One region of the Kitasatospora sp. NPDC052868 genome, then DNA from elsewhere that is predicted to be linked to it. Evidence: riboswitches for the same ligand, from Rfam matches in the RefSeq annotation. Region 1 holds a riboswitch; each other region holds the start of a gene.
What was found. Region 1 has a riboswitch for thiamine pyrophosphate ahead of thiO (glycine oxidase ThiO). Riboswitches for the same ligand answer to the same signal wherever they lie in the genome.

Region 1 (3,250 bases):
GCCGGTCATCGCTCAGCCCCCCTGGACGGCGGTGAGGATCTCGACCCGGTCGCCCGCCGAGAGCTGCGTGATCGGCCACGAACCACGGGGCACCACGGCTTCGTTGAGTGCGGCGGCGACGCCGGAGTTGGCCTGGCTGAGGGCGGCCACCACCTCGGCGAGGGTGGTCGCGGCGGGCACCTGGCGGGGCTCGCCGTTGACGGTGAGTTCGATCTCGCTCATGCGGGGACCTTCGTGGTGAAGCGGGTGGGGGAGAACGGTTCGGCGAGCTCGGGCATCGTGCCGGTGGCCAGGTACTCGGCGACCAGGTCGGCCGTCACCGGGGTGAGCAGGACGCCGTTGCGGTAGTGCCCGGTGGCGGCGACCAGGCCGGGCAGTGCGGTCGGACCGATCAGCGGCGCGTTGTCCGGCGAGCCCGGGCGCAGGCCGGCGGAGGTCTCCACCAGCGGCAGCTCGGTGATGCCGGGCACCAGCTCGTGGGCGTCGCGCAGCAGCTCGTACACCCCGCCGGCGGTGACGGTGGTGTCGTAGCCCTGCTCCTCGCTGGTCGCGCCGATCACCAGCTCGCCGTCCTCGCGCGGCACCAGGTAGAGGTGTTGGCCGCGGACCACCGCGCGGACGTTGCGGGAGAGGAACGGGCGGTAGGGCGCGGGGACGCGCAGCCGCAGGATCTGGCCCTTGACCGGGCGGATCGCGGGCAGCACGCCCTCGGGCAGACCGGGCAGCAGATGGCTGTGGGGGCCGGCGGCGAGCACCGTCCGGTCGGCGGTCACCGTCTCGCCGGTGCTCAGCCGGGCACCGACCGCCCGGTCGCCCTCGACCAGCAGCTCGACCGCCTCGGCACGGTGGACGGCGACGCCCGCGGCCTCGCCGGCCCGCAGCAGCGCCGTCAGCAGCCGGCGGCCGTCCACCTGGTGGTCGTCGGTGACGTGCAGGCCGCCGCGGACCCCGGGGGCCAGCATGGGTTCGAGCCTGCGGGCCTCGCGGCCGGTCAGCCAGTGCGAGTCCAGGCCGAGCCGCCGGTGGAAGGCGTGCAGCTCGCGGAGCTCCTCGCGGTCGTCGGAGTCGAGGGCGACGGCGATGGTGCCGCACCGGCGGTAACCGGTGTCCTCGCCGCCGCTCGCCTCGGTGAGCTCGGCCGCGAAGGCGGCGTACCGCTCGTTGGAGGCCATCCCGAGGCGCAGCAGCGGCTCCTCGCCGTACTGGAGTTCGGTGACCGGTGCGAGCATGCCCGCCGCGACCCGGGCGGCGCCGCCGCCGGGGTGCGGGTCGACCACGACGATCCTGCGCAGTCCGCGCTGTGCCGCCCGCCAGGCGACGGCGAGGCCGATGACGCCCCCGCCGATCATCAGGACGTCGGCGTGGGTACCCGGAGCCGAGCGTGTCAAGGTCGCGCTCTCCCTTCGCCGGAATGACCCGGATCAGGTTCGGACGGTCGCGGGCCGTGCCAGCCCGCCTCTCAGCCCGGTTCGCCGGGCTCCCGTGATGGTGCCCCCACCTTAACTCCGGGGGTTGCCGCCACCGAAGGCGCGTACGAACGGTGGACGGCGCCCGCACCCCGGGCCCGTCCGGGGGCCCGCCCGGGCGTCCGGGACGGCTGAGTACAGTGACGGCGTGGGAGAGCTGAGCGGGACGGATCGGGTGGTTGTCGTCGGCGCCGGGCTGGCCGGGGCGCAGTGCGCCGCGGGGCTGCGGCGGGGCGGCTGGCAGGGGCGGATCACCCTGGTCGGCGAGGAGGCGCACGCGCCGTACGACCGGCCGCCGCTCTCCAAGGAGGTGCTGCTCGGCAAGGCCGACGCCACCACCCTCGACATCGACCTCCCACACCTGGGCGTCGAGCTGCTCACCGGCCGCCGCGCCACCGGCCTCACCCCCGGCACGCTGCACACCGACGGCGGCGATCTGCCGTACGACGCCCTGGTGATCGCCACCGGGGCCGCCCCGCGCGCCCTGCCCGGCGCCGAGCGAGCCCATCTGCTGCACACCCTGGACGACGCGCTGGCGCTGCGCGCCCTGCTCCGGCCCGGCCTGCGCCTGGTGCTGGTCGGGGCGGGCTGGATCGGCGCCGAGGTGGCCACCGCCGCCCGGACGGCCGGCTGCGAGGTCACCGTGGTCGAGACGGGCCCGGCGCCGGTGCCCGCCGCGCTGCCCGTCGAGATCGGCCGGGCGATGGCCGCCTGGTACGCCGAGGCCGGGGTCGGGCTGCGCTGCGGCGTCGGCGTCGCGGCCGTGGAGCCCGGCGCGGTCCTGCTGGAGGACGGCTCGCACCTGCCCGCCGACGAGGTCGTGGTCGGGATCGGGGCCCGCCCGGCGACCGGCTGGCTGGCCGGCTCCGGGGTCGCACTGGACGCCGCAGGCGCCGTCCTGGTGGACGAGCGGCTGCGCACCGGCCTGCCCGGGGTCTTCGCCGCGGGGGACTGCGTCAGCTACCCGTCGGCGCGCTCCGGCGCCCGGCTGGCCGTCCGGCACTGGGACCACGCGCTGCAGTCCGGCGAGGCGGCGGCCGCCTCCGTGCTCGGCTCGGACGCGCCGTACGACCCGGTGCCGTACTTCTGGTCGGAGCAGTTCGGCCGGATGGTGCAGTACGCCGGACAGCACGGCGAGGGCGACGAGATCGTCCGCCGCGGCTCCCCGCAGGACCCGACCTGGGCGGTGCTCTGGCTGCGCGACGGCGTGCTGCGCGCCCTGCTCACGGTGGACCGCCCGCGCGACCTGACCCAGGGGCGGCGGCTGATCGAGCGCGGCACGGCACTGGACGCGGCCCGCGCGGCGGACCCCGCCGTACCGCTGAAGTCGGCCGTCGCGGGGTAGTGCGGACGGCCGTTTGGTGCGCGGCGGGCCGCGGAGGTGGCAGTCTGGTGGCGTGAGTGAGATCGAAAGCAAGATTGAATCCCTGGTCACCGAGTGGATGTACCTGCCCGACATCTCGGAGCAGTGGGGGGTCCGGGTCACCGAGGTGCGCGACCTGGTCAAGAGCGGCGGCCTGATCGCCGTCCGGCGCGGCCCCAACAAGTCGCTCCAGGTGCCGGCCGCGTTCATCGACGGCGCCGGGCTGGTCAAGCACCTGTCCGGCACCCTGACGGTGCTGCGCGACTGCGGGTACAACGACGTGGAGATCCTGGAGTGGCTCTTCACCGAGGACCCGTCGCTGCCCGGCAGCCCGATCCAGGCGCTGCAGGAGAACCGCGGCACCGAGGTGAAGCGCCGCGCCCAGGCGATGCTGATCTGATGGCGGCGGACACCCTGCGCC
Region 2 (3,250 bases), on a different contig from region 1:
GAACTCGAAGCGGGCGTCGGAGAGCGCGTCGTCCCACTCCTGGGCGCCGGGGTGGCCCTTGGCCAGGTCGGCGGCGTGGGCGGCGATCTTGTAGGTGATGACGCCGGTCTTCACGTCGTCCCGGTTGGGCAGGCCCAGGTGCTCCTTGGGCGTGACGTAGCAGAGCATCGCGGTGCCCCACCAGGCGATCATCGCGGCGCCGATACCCGAGGTGATGTGGTCGTAGCCGGGGGCGACGTCCGTGGTGAGCGGGCCCAGGGTGTAGAACGGCGCCTCGTCACAGATCTCCTTCTGGAGGTCCATGTTCTCCTTGATCTTGTGCATCGGGACGTGGCCCGGGCCCTCGATCATCACCTGGACGTCGCGCTCGCGGGCGATCCGGCCCAGCTCGCCCAGGGTCTGCAGCTCGGCGAACTGCGCCTCGTCGTTGGCGTCCGCGATCGACCCCGGACGCAGGCCGTCACCGAGCGAGAAGGTGACGTCGTAGGCGGCGAGGATGTCGCAGAGCTCCTCGAAGTTGGTGTAGAGGAAGTTCTCCTGGTGGTGCGCCAGGCACCAGGCGGCCATGATCGAGCCGCCGCGCGAGACGATGCCGGTCTTGCGACGGGCCGTCAGCGGCACGTACCGCAGCAGCACGCCGGCGTGGACGGTCATGTAGTCGACGCCCTGCTCGCACTGCTCGATGACGGTGTCGCGGTAGACCTCCCAGCTCAGCTCCTCGGCCCGGCCGTCGACCTTCTCCAGCGCCTGGTAGAGCGGCACGGTGCCGATCGGCACCGGGGAGTTGCGCAGGATCCACTCACGGGTGGTGTGGATGTTGCGGCCGGTGGAGAGGTCCATGACGGTGTCGGCGCCCCAGCGGGTGGCCCAGGTCATCTTCTCCACCTCCTCCTCGATCGAGGAGGTGACCGCGGAGTTGCCGATGTTGGCGTTGATCTTCACCAGGAAGTTGGTGCCGATGATCGCCGGCTCCACCTCGGGGTGGTTCACGTTGACCGGGATGACGGCCCGGCCGCGGGCCACCTCGGCACGGACGTACTCCGGCTCCAGGCCCTCGCGCAGGGCCACGAACTCCATCTCCGGCGTCACGATGCCGCGCTTGGCGTACGCGAGCTGGGTGACGGCCGCCCCGCCGCGTCCCCGCAGCGGGCGGCGCGGCCGGCCGGGGAAGACGGCGTCCAGGTTCTTCAGGTTCCCGCCGCGCGGCGAGGTGTGCTTGATCCCGTCGTCCTCGGGGCGGGCCTCGCGGCCGTCGTACTCCTCGACGTCGCCGCGCTGGCGGATCCAGGAGTCGCGCAGGGCGGGCAGGCCGCGCCGCACGTCGGGTTCGTACGCCGGATCGGTGTAGGGCCCGGAGGTGTCGTACAGGGGGACGGTCCGGCCGTTGGTGAGCACGACCTCGCGGTACGGGACGGCGAGGTCGGGGCGGGAGCCCTCGCGGTAGGCCTTGCGCCAGGCCGGGGTCGGGTAGCCGGTGGAGGTGCTGCTGGCGGTGCTGCCGGCGGCGGACGTCCGGGCAGACTGCGGCTGTACATCAAATGCGGTCATCAGACCTACTACTCCCTACGCCGGCATTACCCGGTCAGGTTCCTGCGGTCGACGCAGCGGTTGGCACGTACACCGACGTGCCGTTCAGCGCCCTCTCAGCCCGGTGCTCCGAGCTCCCGTGTCCGCAGACGGTGTTGCCTGCGCATGACGTCCAACACCGTAGCGAGCGGATCGCCGCTGGTCCAGACGGCTTCCAGCCAGTGGGAAGGGCTGGCACACTGGCGGCATGGTGGGGGCGACCGGTCGGGTGACCGGGAGGATCGGTCCGGGTCTGGTCGGCGAGGTGCTGCTGCACGTCCGCGAACGGCAGGGCACGGAGGCGTTCCTCGCGTACCCGGCCGTGCCCGGCGAGGTGCTGGCGCCCGGCACACCGGTGGTCGTGGTGGAGTACCAGCCGCCGCGCACGGTCTACGTCGCGCACGCGCTGGGCTGACGCCGCGGCGCCCTTTCGACAACCCGCCTGCCACCGTCCTGACGGGGTCTTGACGCGGTCTTGACGGCCCTGGTGCGAAGTCGGGACGAAAAGTCCTTCCCACTGATCGACAAGAGGCGCAGAATCCCTGCTGCCACCGCGTTCCGCGCCATCCTGCAACAGAGCGCAGCCACGGAACCGGTGTGCCCTGAAGGGGGAATTCGCCGATGCTGATCGGCATCGCGGGGGCGGTCGTCGCCTCCATCGTCATCCTGATCGTTCTCTTCAAGCTGATGTGGCGGGTCGCCGAGCCCAACGAGGCCCTGATCATCTCCGGTTCCAGGCACCGCACCGAGGGTGTCGGCGAGGGCCTGGGCTTCCGGATCGTCACCGGCCGGGGCACGCTCGTCACCCCGGGCGTGCAGGTGGTGCGCAAGCTCTCCCTCGACCTGAACGAGGCGGACCTGGACGTCGAGTGCGTGACGTCGCAGGGAATCCCGGTCCACGTCAAGGGAGTTGTGATCTTCAAGGTGGGCGACGACACCGTGTCGATCGCCAACGCGGCCCGCCGCTTCCTCGACCAGCAGGAGATGATGGGCCACCGGGTCCACAACGTCTTCGCCGGTCATCTGCGGTCCATCGTCGGCGGGTTGACGGTCGAGGACATGATCCGCGACCGCGAGCGGCTGACCGGGGAGACCAGGGCCGCGTCGGGCTCCGAGATGGAGAAGCTCGGCCTGATCATCGACTCGCTGCAGATCCAGGAGATCATCGACCCGACCGGGTACATCCAGAACCTGGCCGCCCCGCACGCCGCCGCCGTCATGCGGGACGCCCGCATCGCCCAGGCCGAGGCGGACCGCCAGGCCACCGAGGCCGAGCAGGAGGCCTTCGCCCGCAAGGCCGAGGCGACCCGCAACAGCGGTATCCAGCAGGCCGGTTACCAGGCCGAGCTGGAGACGGCGACCGCCCGCGCGATGCAGGCCGGACCGCTTGCCCAGGCCGCCTCCCGGCAGGAGGTCGTGGTCCAGGAGACCAAGGTCGCCGAGCTGGAGGCGCACCGCAAGGAGCAGCAGCTCCAGGCGGACGTCCGCAAGCCGGCCGACGCCCGTGCGTACGAGACCCGCACCAAGGCCGAGGCCGACCGCGACGCCCGGATCTCGGCCGCGCAGGCGCAGGCCAAGGAGACCGAGCTCAAGGCGGCCGCCGAGGCGAACCGGGTGAAGGTGGCCGCGTCCGCCGAGGCGGAGGCCACCAAGGCCCGCGGTCTGGCCTCCGCCGAGGCCACCC
Region 3 (3,250 bases), on a different contig from region 1:
TGACGCTGCGGTCGTTGCGGTCCGCGACGGCCACGCCGACCGCGCCGCCGGCCACACCGGCGACCAGGGCGACGGCGGCGATCAGGGCGATCAGGCCGCCGCGCTTGCGGCCCGGGCCGCCGGGGCCGCCGGGGCCGGGCGCACCGGGGTAGTCGGCCGGGTAGCCGAGCGGGCCGCCCGGGTAGCCGGGGCCGCCGGGCGTACCGGCACCGGCCGCGCCGCCGGCCGTGGCGTCGTGCAGGCCCCAGCCGCCGAGCGGCTGGCCCGCGCCGAAGGGGTGCTGGGGGTGCGCCCCGGGCACTCCCGGGGCGGCCGGCGCACCGGGGACCGGCGGGGGGCCGTACGGGTCGTGCGGGGCGGCGGCGTGCGGGGCGGCGGCGTGCGGGGCTCCGGGCGTCGCGTACGGGTTGGTCTCGTGCACCGCGGGCGCGGCGGGCGCCACCGGGGCGACCGGCGCCGCGGCGACGGGTGCGACCGGGGCCGGCGGCAGGACGGGCGGCGGCGCGTCGATGTACCCGGACCCGACCGGGGCCGCAGGGGCCGCCGGGGCGACCGGGGGCTCGACCGGCTCCGGGGCGCTGAGCTTGCCGAACGCCAGCGTCGGCGTGAAGCCACCGGTGGCGGGGGCCTCGGGAGCGGCCGCCGGGGCGGGGGCGGCAGGCGCGGCCTGCTGGGCCGGACCGTCATGAGCGGGGCCCACCACCCCCTGGCCGCCGGAGGGCTGCTCCCCCTGCGGCCCGGTGGACCCAACCTCGCGCTCGGTGCTCACGGACGACCTCCATAGCTGACAGGACCAAGAACCATAGTTTTTCGCACACCCGATTCGATTGCCGTAAGGACCCCTCTGAAGAACTCATAAGAATCCTTAGCCCGGCCAGACAAACCGGCACGGCGAACCAGGCGGACCGGCCCGGCGAACCTGCCGGACCCACCGGACGAACCCGCCGGACGGACCGGCCGGACACCCCCGGCACGGCGGACCGGTGTACCCCCCGGCGCACCGTTCACTCCGTCCACGACGGACACCCCTGACGTCCCGCGATGCGGACCGCAGGCCGCCTGGCCTTGGCGTTCACCGCCCCGCCGGTTAGCCTGTCGCTCCAAACTGACACGCGGGAGCTTGGACCGACCAGGCTGAGAGTGCGCTGGTCGACGGTACGTCACGGGATCCGTGGCCGGATCGTCGAGGGGGCGCAGACCGCCGGAACCTGTCCGGGTAATGCCGGCGTAGGGAGTATCGGCCATGCCGCCTGCTTCGCCATCCTCTTCTTCGGGCGCGTCCGCGTCCAAGGGTTTCCCCGAACCGTCCACGACCGTTCACTCGGACGCAGACGGCCGCGCACCCGGTTCCACGGCCGGCGCACCCGCCGCGACCGCGACCTCGGTGCTGGACCGGCCCGAGCAGGCCGCGGGCCGGGTCGAGGCCCCGCTGGTGCTGGACACCGAGCCGCCGCGCACGCTCCGCTTCCGGGACCACTTCGCGCTCTGGATGAACCTCGGCGTCAGCCTGATCGGCTTCACCACCGCCGCCACCGTGCTGGGCGCCCCGGGCAGCGAGCTTTCCCTGGCCGCCGCCGTGACCGCGATCGTGGCCGGCACCGTGGTCGGCACCGCGATGCTCGGCGTCGCCGCGCTGATCGGCGCCCGCACCGGCGCACCCGCGATGGCCAACCTGCGCGGACTGTTCGGGACCCGCCTGTCGTACGTGCCGACGGTGCTGAACATCGTCCAGTGCATCGGCTGGGGCGTGTACGAGCTGCTGGTGATCGCGATGGGCGCGCAGACCGTCGCCCACACCGAGGGCTACCGCTGGGTCTTCGTCGTACTGGCGGGCGCCGTGACCACCGCGCTGACCATCTGGCCGCTGGGGGCGATCGCCGTGCTGCGCCGCTTCGTGGCCGCGGCGGTGGCGGTCGCGATGGTGTACTTCACCGTCCAGCTCGGCCGCCAGGGCGTGCCCGACCCGGGCGCGGGCAACTGGCACGGCTTCCTGAAGGCCACCGACGCGATGATCGCCGTCTCGATCTCCTTCGTGCCGCTGGCCGCCGACTACACCCGGCACTCGCGCACCCCGCGCGCCGCGTTCTGGGGCAGCTTCTCCGGCTACACCGTCGCCCAGATCTGGTGCTACGTGCTCGGCCTCTTCGCGCTGCTGCAGTCCGGCGGCGACGCGACCCGGATCTTCGACTCCTTCCTGGGGGTCTGGGCCGGCTGGGCGTTCCTGCTGGTGCTGGTGCTGCGCGAGACCGACCAGTCCTTCGCCAACGTGTACTCGACGGCGATGTCGGTCCACAACCTGCTGCCGAAGGTCGACCGCCGGGTGCTGACCGGCGGCACCGGCCTGCTGATCACCGTGCTGGCCCTGCAGATCACCGAGTTCGCCGACTCGTACTACGCCTTCCTGGGCCTGATCGGCTCGGTGTTCGTGCCGATGTTCGCGGTGCTGGCGGTGGACTACTTCCTCGGCGCCGGCCGGCGCGGCTGGAACCTCGCCGACGACGCGCCCTCCCGCTGGCTGATGCTGCTGCCGTGGGCGCTCGGCTTCGCGGTCTACCAGCTGATCGCACCGACCGCGATCGCCGGCTGGTGGACGGACTTCTGGACGTCCGTCCAGGAGGCGCTGCACTTCACGCCGCAGGAGTGGACCTCGGCCTCGCTGTTCGGCTTCCTGGTGCCCGCCCTGGCCACCCTGGCGCTCACCCCGCTGACCCGCGGCCGGCGCTGACCACCGCGCCCGCACCCGAAGACGGCCCCGCAGGTTGGGGCCGTCTTCGCTTTCGCGTCACCTCCGGCGCCTATCGTGGACGCGTGACCAGCCCTGACCTCTCCCCCGCGACGGCGCGCACCGGGCCGCCCGTCCAGGTGATCGCCCACCGCGGCTCCTCGCACGCGCTGCCCGAGCACACCCTCGCCGCCTACCGCCGGGCGCTCGACGAGGGCGCCGACGCCGTCGAGTGCGATGTCCGGGTGACCGCCGACGGGCAGCTGGTGTGCGTGCACGACCGCCGGATCGGCCGGGTCTCGGACGGGCGGGGCACGGTCTCCGCGATGACGCTGGCACAGCTGGAGGCGCACGACTTCGGCGCCTGGAAGACGGGCGTGCCGAGCGCGGACCCGGAGCTGCGGAGCGTGCTGCGGCTGGAGAGCCTGCTGGAGCTGGTCGCGGACTGCGGGCGCCCGGTGGACCTGGCGATCGAGACCAAGCACCCGGTCCGCTTCCGGGGCCGGGTGGAGGCCGAGCTGCTGCGGA

Region 2: another riboswitch for thiamine pyrophosphate. It lies ahead of thiC (phosphomethylpyrimidine synthase ThiC); the one in region 1 lies ahead of thiO (glycine oxidase ThiO).
Region 3: another riboswitch for thiamine pyrophosphate. It lies ahead of ACIGZJ_RS09415 (purine-cytosine permease family protein); the one in region 1 lies ahead of thiO (glycine oxidase ThiO).

Annotation. Positions count from the first base shown of each region.
Region 1 is NZ_JBITZW010000001.1:460,165-463,414, forward strand. Features, by position in the region: gene ACIGZJ_RS02050 (thiazole synthase) at 1-9, opposite strand, end outside; gene thiS (sulfur carrier protein ThiS) at 13-222, opposite strand; gene thiO (glycine oxidase ThiO) at 219-1,349, opposite strand; TPP riboswitch at 1,382-1,494, opposite strand; gene ACIGZJ_RS02065 (NAD(P)/FAD-dependent oxidoreductase) at 1,615-2,811, shown strand; gene ACIGZJ_RS02070 (Rv2175c family DNA-binding protein) at 2,864-3,229, shown strand; gene thiE (thiamine phosphate synthase) at 3,229-3,250, shown strand, end outside.
Region 2 is NZ_JBITZW010000014.1:124,734-127,983, forward strand. Features, by position in the region: gene thiC (phosphomethylpyrimidine synthase ThiC) at 1-1,548, opposite strand, end outside; TPP riboswitch at 1,544-1,678, opposite strand; gene ACIGZJ_RS23925 (hypothetical protein) at 1,775-1,981, shown strand; gene ACIGZJ_RS23930 (SPFH domain-containing protein) at 2,188-3,250, shown strand, end outside.
Region 3 is NZ_JBITZW010000004.1:183,702-186,951, reverse strand. Features, by position in the region: gene ACIGZJ_RS09420 (S1C family serine protease) at 1-769, opposite strand, end outside; TPP riboswitch at 1,103-1,251, shown strand; gene ACIGZJ_RS09415 (purine-cytosine permease family protein) at 1,385-2,725, shown strand; gene ACIGZJ_RS09410 (glycerophosphodiester phosphodiesterase family protein) at 2,809-3,250, shown strand, end outside.